DNA from 3 places in the Mesorhizobium sp. SEMIA396 genome. Region 2 is predicted to be linked to each of the others. Evidence: riboswitches for the same ligand, from Rfam matches in the RefSeq annotation. Region 2 holds a riboswitch; each other region holds the start of a gene.
What was found. Region 2 has a riboswitch for cobalamin ahead of NP503_RS22395 (DUF1636 family protein). Riboswitches for the same ligand answer to the same signal wherever they lie in the genome.
Positions count from the first base shown of each region.

Region 1: another riboswitch for cobalamin. It lies ahead of NP503_RS09805 (aromatic ring-hydroxylating dioxygenase subunit alpha); the one in region 2 lies ahead of NP503_RS22395 (DUF1636 family protein).
Region 3: another riboswitch for cobalamin. It lies ahead of bluB (5,6-dimethylbenzimidazole synthase); the one in region 2 lies ahead of NP503_RS22395 (DUF1636 family protein).

Region 1 covers NZ_JANIFC010000003.1:74,234-77,501, reverse strand. Annotated here, with positions in the region: gene NP503_RS09810 (hybrid-cluster NAD(P)-dependent oxidoreductase) at 1-234, opposite strand, end outside; gene NP503_RS09805 (aromatic ring-hydroxylating dioxygenase subunit alpha) at 260-1,507, opposite strand; cobalamin riboswitch at 1,620-1,822, opposite strand; gene NP503_RS09800 (DUF680 domain-containing protein) at 2,332-2,529, shown strand; gene NP503_RS09795 (DUF680 domain-containing protein) at 2,616-2,816, shown strand; gene NP503_RS09790 (DUF680 domain-containing protein) at 2,884-3,120, shown strand; gene NP503_RS09785 (ABC transporter ATP-binding protein) at 3,197-3,268, opposite strand, start outside.
Region 2 covers NZ_JANIFC010000009.1:276,853-280,120, reverse strand. Annotated here, with positions in the region: gene cobN (cobaltochelatase subunit CobN) at 1-264, opposite strand, end outside; gene cobW (cobalamin biosynthesis protein CobW) at 283-1,335, opposite strand; gene NP503_RS22395 (DUF1636 family protein) at 1,338-1,766, opposite strand; cobalamin riboswitch at 1,805-2,009, opposite strand; gene NP503_RS22390 (winged helix-turn-helix domain-containing protein) at 2,039-3,238, opposite strand.
Region 3 covers NZ_JANIFC010000002.1:119,953-123,220, forward strand. Annotated here, with positions in the region: partial or broken gene NP503_RS05530 (hypothetical protein) at 1-952, shown strand, start outside; partial or broken gene bluB (5,6-dimethylbenzimidazole synthase) at 1,075-1,749, opposite strand; cobalamin riboswitch at 1,752-1,932, opposite strand; gene NP503_RS05540 (histone deacetylase family protein) at 2,054-2,980, shown strand; gene NP503_RS05545 (exodeoxyribonuclease VII small subunit) at 2,984-3,235, shown strand.

The sequences.
Region 1 (3,268 bases), on a different contig from region 2:
CGACGGCGAGGACGACAGCGTGTAGGTGCGCATCAGCGGCCCGTCCAATGTCGGCAGTTCCAGCGTCACGAACTGGCCCGGCTTGTAGCGGAACCAGGTCTGGTTGTCGGAGCGGAAGGTGAAGGTCTTCACGTCCGGCGCTTCGTCGCTGACGCCGATCACTTCCAGCACCTGCAGCCGGTCGTTCCAGGGCGTCATCTGGTCGAGATGGCGATAGAGGCCAAGGTCCGTCATCGCATTCATCCTCTTGTCCCCTGGGCTAGGCGACGCTGCGCAGGGCCGGCCGGCCGCCTTCGGCAAGGCGCGGCCCGATGAACGACGTGTACCACTCGACGAACTGGATCACGCCGCCCTCATGCAGCTCCGAATAGGGGCCTGGTTCGTAGGCCGGCGACAGGATGCCGAAGGCGTTTTCCTCGACGATGCGGCGGTCCTGGTCGTTGGTCTCGGTCCAGACATGGGTGAGCTCAGCGAGGTCGTAGTCGACGCCTTCGACCGCATCCTTGTGGACGAGCCATTTCGTCGTCACCGCGGTTTCCGTGGCACTGATCGGCAGCACGCGGAAGGTGACGGCATGGTCGCCGAGGATATGGTTCCAGGTTGTCGGATAATGATAAAGCAGCAAGGAGCCGATGCGGTCGGTTGAAACGCTGTCGGACAGGTTCTTCTTCACCGCCCGTTTTCCCGTCATGGTGTAGCTGACGGCATCGCGCAGCAGCGGCGCGCGGGTGGCGCGGTACTGCCCTGCCGGATCGATGCGGAATTTGCTCGGCAAGCCTGATGCCTCGCATCTGGCCCAGTGCGCGACCATCTCGGGGTCGCTGTCGGCGCCGTTGACGCCGGTCACGGTCGGCGCCTCGGGGAAGGTCTTGCACAGCTCAGGGTGATTGGCGACGCAGTGGTAGCACTCGCGGTTGTTTTCCCAGACCAGCTTCCAGTTGCCCTTCTCGATGATCGTGCTCTCAAAGGCGATCTTTGCCTCACGCAAACGGTGCGGCAAAAGATAAGGTTCGATCATCGCCCGCATCGGCGCGAAATCCGCCGGCTCCTTGGCCAGGCAGATGAAGATGTAGCCGCCGACGCTCTCGCAGGCGACCGGCTTCAGGCCGAAATCACTCTTGTCGAAACCGTCGGCCATCTGGCGGGCAAACAGCAGGCGGCCGTCCAGCTCATAGGTCCACTGATGATAGGGGCAGACGAGCTTTGCCGCCGTACCCTTTTCCGCGTTGCACACGCGGCTGCCGCGATGGCGGCAGGAATTGTGGAAGGCGTTGATCTTGCCTTGCTGGTCGCGGACAAGGACGACCGGATAGTCGCCGATCTGCACGGTGATGTAGCTGCCCGGCTTCGGCAGTTCGCAATCATGGCCGATGAACAGCCAGTCGCGATACCAGATCAGCTCCATGTCGAGCTTGAAGTAGTCTGGATCGGTGTAGAAGGGCTGCTCCAGCGAAAAGCCTTGCCGGCGCCCCTTCAGGAGCCTCAGCATGTCGTTGCGGGTATCCATGTCCTGTCCTCGTTTCTAAGGACTGAACTGGTGGTGATGGAGGAAGGATTGAAACGCAGGCCGGCTAGGTGCCGGAAGCGCTATCCACCTCTTGACCGCCCACCGCGATCAGTCGAGTCTAAAAATCTCGGGCTGGTTTCCGGGCTCTGGAGTTGTCCTTGCGGACCATCGCGACACCTTCCCAGGCAGTTGCCCAGTGGTCTCCCGTTGCGACTTGAACTCCACCACCGTTGCGGGGGCAGCGCCGGATTCTGACCGGCTTCCCAATTCTCCGCCTCGTCGTCACGAAGCGGCACCTGAGATGGGTATGATCTAACCACGATCGCTGGCGCGCCGTCGGCATGAAAACGACATCGTATCCATGCGGCGCGACACGGCATGCGAAACGTCACCGCAGATCGTCGCGGGCCGAAATCCCGCCTCCCGGGCGGCCATTTGCCGGCTGCGATCTTCCCGAGTCCGACCCTTGGCGGGGGTCAAAAAAGGTTAACGGTTTCGAAAAGTGACTATTAGCTTGACCTAAAATCGAACCGAACGGTTCGTTTCTGTTGACGGTGCGTGCAGGACGGTGTGAACGCCGGGCCTTTGAAACAGTCAGTGATCCATCGGATGGTTAAACTTAACATGCTGATATAGAGAGGAAAAATGTATCTCTAGATTCCCCTGGCACAATTTCAAGGTGTGGATTCATGGTCCACACGGAACAACTTCGTGATTGGAAAAGGCGGGGTTGCCCTCCCACATCGGGGCTGTCCGAACGACGCGATTTCATTTCCAAGACACGCCGCTAGACGGACGGAAAAAGACGATACTGGAGTACAAAAATGAAAAAGATCATTCTCACTGCCGCAGCCCTTCTGGCCATTTCCGGCAGCGCCTTCGCTGGTAGCGACCACTACGGTTCGAACGCCGCGGCAGCCACTGCTGTCGACAGCTCGTACACCGCTTCGACCAAGAAGTCGGAACCGGCTGCTCAGGCGCCTGCCCAGGGTGCTGACCACAACCTCTTCGGCAACAACTAACAGCCGATTCCCAGTCGACGGCGGGCTCGCCCGCTGCCCTGGCGAAATTCAGACATTCGAAATTCAGACATTCAGGAGTATTTAAGATGAACAAGATCCTCATTGCTGCCGCCGCCGTTCTGGCCATCACCGGCAGCGCTTTCGCGGGCAGCGACAACTACGGTTCGAACGGCGCCAACCAGCCTGCCGCCGCTGTGGACCAGTCGTACACGGCTTCCACCAAGACCTCGGAACCGGCTGCCCAGACACCCGCTCAGGGCAGCGATCGTAACCTCTTCGGTCGCTAAAACCAATTTCGCAAGCGACGGCAGCTGTGCCTGCCGTCTGGCGAAATCCAGAATTCAGGAGACTAAAATGAACAAGATCCTTATTGCTGCCGCCGCCGTTCTGGCCATCACCGGCAGTGCTTTCGCCGGCAGCGACAACTTTGGCTCCAACGGCGCCAACCAGCCTGCGGTTACTTCGGTTGACAGCGCGCATACGAGCTCGGTCCGCAACAGCGGTGGCCTCGTCGAGAAGCTGCTCAATTCGTCGGGCGACGTAGAGAAGTCCGCTCCTCAGGGCAGCGACCGGAATCTCTTCGGCCGTTAACAGTCGAAGCTGATCTTCAAAAAAAGAGCGGCGGGCCTGGCCCGCTGCTCTTTTTTGTCCAAGACGCGGTTCTGCCTCAGGCCGCCTTCGCTTCAGCCTCATGAAGGGCAAACGACCGTCCGTCAGCGTCGAAGAGATGCAGGTCCTC
Region 2 (3,268 bases):
GCCGAGGATGCGCACCAGGATGATCTTGGCGTGGCGGGCGACGCTGTCGACCCAGAGGTCGACGGACATCGGATGGCGCAGGTCACGCAGTGCGGCCAGCCGCATCGAGGGCAGGCGGCCGGCATCGGCCTTCCAGGCTGCCGCCAGTCCGGCGAGGTCGCTGTCGGTGAAGGACAGGGCCACGATATCCGCCGGCGTCTGCCGCAGATCGACCGGCTCGGCGAGGTCGTCGAGCGAGGCGGATGTCGTGGTGAGGATGTGCATCGCGACCCGTGTCCGAAATCAGCCGGCGAGTATACGCTCGATCGCCGGGCGGTTCAGCCCCTTCAGGCCGATGACGACGAGGCGCGAACGGCGGTCGTCCTGCGCGGTCCAGGCGCGGTCATAGTAATGATTGACGCGCGGCCCGACGGCCTGCAGCAAGAGCCGCATCGGCTTGCCGCCGACCTCGACGAAGCCTTTTACGCGCAGCACGTTCTCTTCTTCGGCGACGGTGGCGACGCGCTTCGCCAGTTCATCGGGATTGGCGATCGAGGCAATGTCGACAATGAAGGTGTCGAAGTCGTCATGCTCATGGTCGAACGCGCCGTCATGGTGGGACTTGCGGTTTTCGATGTCGTCCTCGACGGCCAGACCGAGCCCGAGCAGCACCGAGGGATCGACCTTGCCATGCGACGTCGGCACGATCTTCACCGCGCGGGCGGAGTGTTCGCCAATGATGGCGTTGGCGCGGGCGGTACCGGCGGCGTCCATCAGGTCGCTTTTCGACAGGATGATCAGGTCGGCACAGGCGATCTGGTCCTCGAACACTTCTTCCACCGGATCGTCATGGTCGAGCGTCTCGTCCCCGGCGCGCTGCGCCTGCAGGGCGTCCATGTCGTTGGCGACGCGGCCCTCGGCCAATGCCGGCCCGTCGACCACGGCGATGACGCCGTCGACTGTGACGCGGCTCTTCACGCTCGGCCATTGAAAGGCCTGGACCAGCGGCTTGGGCAGCGCCAGGCCCGATGTCTCGATCAGGATGTGGTCGACCCTCGGCGTCAGCGCGAGAATACGGTCGAGCGCCGGGACGAAATCGTCGGCGACGGTGCAGCAGATGCAGCCATTGGCCAGTTCGACGATATTTTCCTCCGGACAGGTGTCGATGCCGCAGCCCTTCAGGATCTCGCCGTCAATGCCGATGTCGCCGAATTCGTTGACGATGATGGCAATGCGCTTGCCGCCGGCGTTTTCCAGGAGATGGCGGACCAGCGTCGTCTTGCCGGCGCCGAGGAAGCCGGTGACGACGGTGCAGGGAACGCGGGAGAGGTTCGCAGGCGAATCTGGGGCAGTCATGGTCAGTCCTTCAGCATGTCGAGGGGAGGGATGCGGGCAACGAGGCCGCGCTTCAGGCTATCGGGACGGCCACGCCAGGGAATGAGACCGTCGGTCGAGGTGGCGAAAAGCTTGGCTCCGGTGACGAGGTCGGCGCCGCTGGTCTCGGTCAGGTCGCCAAAGACATAGCTCCAGCAGCCGTCGCGCAGGATGGCGGCGCTGAGGCGCCGCTTGCAATTGCCAAGGCATTCGACGCTGCGGATGCGGATGTCGTCGCCAGATGCGGCGCGGCGCGTATCCTCCGCCAGCAATTCGCCGGCGCGGGGATGGGCGTCGGAGCCGGTCTCATTGCGGCAGGAGGCGCAGACAATGATGGTGACGCCGGCCAAGGCATCATCATGGCCGGACGAAATATCCGCTGTGCCAGCCGAAAAACTGCTGTCGTGGTCCAAAGATCGGGCTCCTTGCCCGGAAACCCGCCGGGCGATCGGATTCTAAAGTCGCAGACGGCAGGTCTCCTGGCTCGCGGGTCATCGCCTTGGGTAGCCGCCTTCCCGGGAACTCCCAGTGGCTTTCGGCCTTGGCTCTTCGCTTACAGTTGCGGGGACAGCCGCGGATTTGGGATTTTGCCCCGCACCGCATTCCCTCTTAGCTCTTGCCGTTGCGGGCAAGAGACCATCTGAACCGGATTTAGGCTTTTGCGAGCGGCGGTGTCAACGCGAGCTTACGACATGGCGATGTCGGCCAGCGCCGGACCCAAATCGCCGGCCGGGGTCACTTCCATGCGTTCGAGCCCGAGCCAGCCCTGCATCTGCTTCAATTCCTCGAACAGTTCTGCAGCGGTTTCAGGTGACGCCTTGGGCTCGGCGTAGGCCGCATGGACCCGCAGCACGCTGGCCGGACGATCTGCCTTGAGGTCGACGCGTGCCACGATCCTGTCGCCGAGCAGGAACGGCAGGACATAGTAGCCGTATTGCCGCTTGTCGGCCGGCGTGTAGATCTCGATGCGGTAGTGGAAGTCGAACAGCCGCTCTGTGCGCGAGCGTTCGAAGACGACAGGATCGAACGGCGCCAGCAGGGCGCGGGCCTCGACTTTGCGCGGCAGGCGGGCATCCCGGTGAAGATAGGCCGGCTTGTCCCAGCCTTCGACGCGCATCGGCAGCAATTCGCCGGTTTCAACCAGTTCCTCCAACCGGCCTTTCATATCGGCCGGCGACAGGCGGAAATAATCGCGCAAATCGCCTGAAGTCGCCACGCCGTGGGCGCGGGCGGAAATGCGCAGCAATTCGCGGTGCGCGTCCTCAGGCGTGGGCACTGGGAGGTCGAGGACCGCCTGCGGCAGCACGCGCTCGGGCAGATCATAGAAGCGCTCGAACCCGCGACGGTGCGCCGTGGTGATGCGTCCGGCCCAGAACAGCCATTCGAAGGCATGCTTGGCGTGGCTCCAGCCCCACCAGCCGCCCGAGCCTTTCTGGCCTTCGAGCGCGGAAGCGGCAATCGGGCCGCGCTCGGCGACCTGGCGGTAAATCTCTTCGATATAGGCGGCGTGCTCGCGGCCCCATTTGGCGAGGCCCAGATACATTTCGTCGCCGCGCTCGGCGCGCTGCATGCGCCAGCGCATCAGCGGGTAGGTCTCGACCGGCAGGAAGGACGCCTCGTGCGCCCAGTATTCGAAAACCGTGCGCTTACGCGTCACGGCCGCGTTGTCGAGCAGCGAGAACGGGTAGGGACCAAGGCGCGAATAGAGCGGCATATAATGAGCGCGCACCACCGCGCTGACGGAATCGATCTGCAGCAGGCCGGTGCGGGAGAGGGTGCGGGCAAAATGCCGGCGGTCGGGCGTGCCGGTCGGGCGGGGATCGAGAAACCCCTGGGCGGCAAGCGCGATGCGACGGGCCGTGGGGAGCGAGATCTTTTCCTTCATGCAGGCATCACTTTGAAGTGTTTGACCGAG
Region 3 (3,268 bases), on a different contig from region 2:
CCATCATGATGCGGACCTGGCCGTTCATCGTCTTTCGCATGATCGTCTATTTCGGCATCACGCTGGCCTACATTATGGCGACGGGCACCGGCGCCTCGGTCGGCTATGGCGTCGGCCATATCTCCACTGATCCCGACGGGCCCATGTCCTTTGCCCTGTGGGGCGGCGTGGTCGGGTTTGGCCTCGTCTCGATCGCTGTGTATTGGATCCGCGAATACATCCTCTATGTCGTCAAGGCCGGCCACATCGCCGTCATGGTTCATCTGATCGACGGCCGCGACATTCCCGGCGTCAGGACCAGATCGCCTATGCCAGGGATATCGTGACCCAGCGTTTCGCCGAGGCCAACATCCTTTTCGTCGTCGACCAACTCGTCAAGGGCGCCATCCGCGCCATCACCGGCCTGCTCGGCGGCATCGCCGCCTTCCTGCCGATACCGGGCCTGAGCGGCCTGGTCTCCTTCATCAACACGGTGATCCGCCTGTCGCTGACCTATGTCGACGAGATCATCCTCGGCTACAACATCCGCATCAATTCAGCCTCGCCCTTCGAGACGGCGCGCCAGGGCGTCGTGCTCTATGCCCAGAACGGCAAGGTCATGGTCAAGAACGCCGTCTGGCTGGCGGTCATCATGTGGGGCGTGTCGTTCATCATCTTTCTGATGATGCTGGCGCCTGCCGGCGCGATTCTGTTCCTGATGCCTGGCCAGCTCGCCGGCTGGGCTTTTGTGCTCGCCATCGTCTTCGCCTGGGCATTCAAGGCGGCATTCATTGAACCCTTCGCCATCGCCTGCCTGATGCAGGTCTATTTCAAGACCATCGCGGGCCAGGTGCCGGATCCGGCCTGGGACGCCCGGCTGGCCGAGGCGTCGTCGAAGTTCAGGGAGCTCAAGGACAAGGCGCTCGCCTCCTTCGGCGGTTCGCGCTGGGCTACGGCCGGCGCCACACCCTGATCGGCCGGGCGGGTGATGTCTGGTGAGGCAGAAACGGTGTTGAGGCGCGCCACGGTGGATTTGAGCTGTGTCTCGCCTTGCCCGGAAAAGGTCTCGCTCATGATCAGCTCCGGCAGCGGCAGCCGCCGTCCCCAGCCATGCGTTTCAAGGTCCGGTTTGGGAGCGAACTCGGAAACACGGCCGACGCAGAGATAGGCGATCGGCGTTACGTGGTCCGGAATGGCCAACAGCCGCTTTAGCGCCTGCGCTTCGATGATGCTGACCCAGCCTACACCGACGCCCTCGGCACGCGCGGCCAGCCAGAAATTCTGCACCGCGCAGACGGTGCTGTAGAGATCCATCTCCGGATTGTGCCAGCGTCCCAGCGGCGAACCCTTCGAGCGCTGCCGGTCGCAGGTGATGCAGATGTTGAGCGCGCTTTCGCAGATGCCTTCCAGCTTGAGCTTGCGGTAGAGTTCCTGCCGCTCTTCGTCGATCGCCGGCAGTTCCTGCTCGCGCGCGGCCAGGAACAGGTCGCGCACCTCCGCCCGTCGCTCGATGTCACGAATGACAATGAAATTCCATGGCTGCATGAAGCCGACCGATGGCGCGTGATGGGCAGCAAGCAGCAGCCGCGCCAGCACGTCGTCATCGATCGCGGTGGGCAGGAAATGGCTGCGCACGTCGCGCCGTGTGAACATGGCGCGATAGACCGCATCGCGCGCACTCTGGTCAAATCCGTCGCCAACAGCAGCGGTCAGGTGTTCCGGCATCGCTTGTCCCCTTGCGATTGCAATTGATATCATCCGCCTGACCATGCGGATGACGATGCCTGCCAGGCCGGTCTTCTGGCTCGGGATCAACCCGCGTCCGGTGCCTTCCCGTCATCGACAGTGGCATTTACCGGCGCGGTCCCCCTCACAGCGTTGGGCACGCCACGGAATTCAACCGTGTTCCCGATTCTCCCGCTTGCGGCGGGCACCAGGCAGTACCAAAAACCTTACGCCGAAGTGCTGAGGACGCCAATGCTTGCAGCGACGCGAATGGACGCAGTCGCGATTTTCCCCAGTCATCGGCCGCCCGTGCATGGCCTTTGTCGATCCGGGTCACTAGATTAGGACGATGACCACCCGTCTCTACACCCATCCGATCTTCCTCGAGCATCTCACGCCGCCCGGACATCCCGAGCGGCCCGACCGCTTGCGTGCCATCGAGCGCGTGCTCGATGAGGAAGCCTTTGCCGGGCTCGATCGTATCCAGGCGCCGGAAGGCGACGAGGCCACCATCCTCTACGCGCATCCCGCCGATTTCGTCGCCCGCGTGCGCGCCGCCATTCCCGACGAGGGGATTGCCCGCATCGATGCCGACACCACTGCCAGTCCGAAGAGCTGGCAAGCGGCGATCACCGCGATCGGCGCCGCCAACGCCGCCGTCGATGACGTCTTTTCGGGCCGCGCCGACAACGTCTTCGTCGCCGCCCGGCCGCCCGGCCATCATGCCGAAAAGACCACGGCCATGGGCTTCTGCCTGTTCAACACGGCGGCGATCGCGGCGCGTTATGCGCAGAAGAAACACGGTGTCGAACGCGTTGCCATCGTCGACTGGGACGTGCATCACGGCAATGGCACGCAGGACATTTTCTGGGACGATCCGTCGGTGCTCTATTGCTCGACACACCAGATGCCGCTTTATCCCGGCACCGGAGCGAAGAACGAAACGGGCGCCGGCAACATCGTCAACGCGCCGCTGGCGCCGCAGACTGGCAGCGAGGTGTTTCGCGATGCCTTCCTGTCGCGCGTCCTGCCCGCGCTCGACAATTTCGCGCCCGACCTGATTATCATTTCGGCGGGGTTCGACGCGCACCACCGCGATCCGCTGGCCGAGATCAATCTGACCGAGGATGATTTCGATTGGGCGACCGGCCAACTGATGCAGCGCGCGGCACGCCACAGCGGCAACCGGCTCGTCAGCCTGCTCGAGGGCGGCTACGATCTGCAGGGATTGGCATTTTCGGTCGCCGCCCATGTCGGGCGACTGATGAAAGGATGAATGATGGCCGATGAGACCAACGAAGACGTCAAGGCGATGAGCTTCGAGCAGGCACTCGATGCGCTGGAGAAGATCGTCGATGATCTGGAGCGTGGCGACGTGCCGCTCGACCAGTCGATCAAGATCTATGAACGTGGCGAGGCGCTGAAGGCGCATTGCGACCGGCTGCTGAAGGCCGCCGAGGACAAGGTCGAGAAGATCAGGCTGTCGCGCGACGGCAAGCCGGTCGGAACGGAGCCGCTCGACGCGGATTGAGGCCCGGTCCGAACATAGGCTCGCCTCACCGGT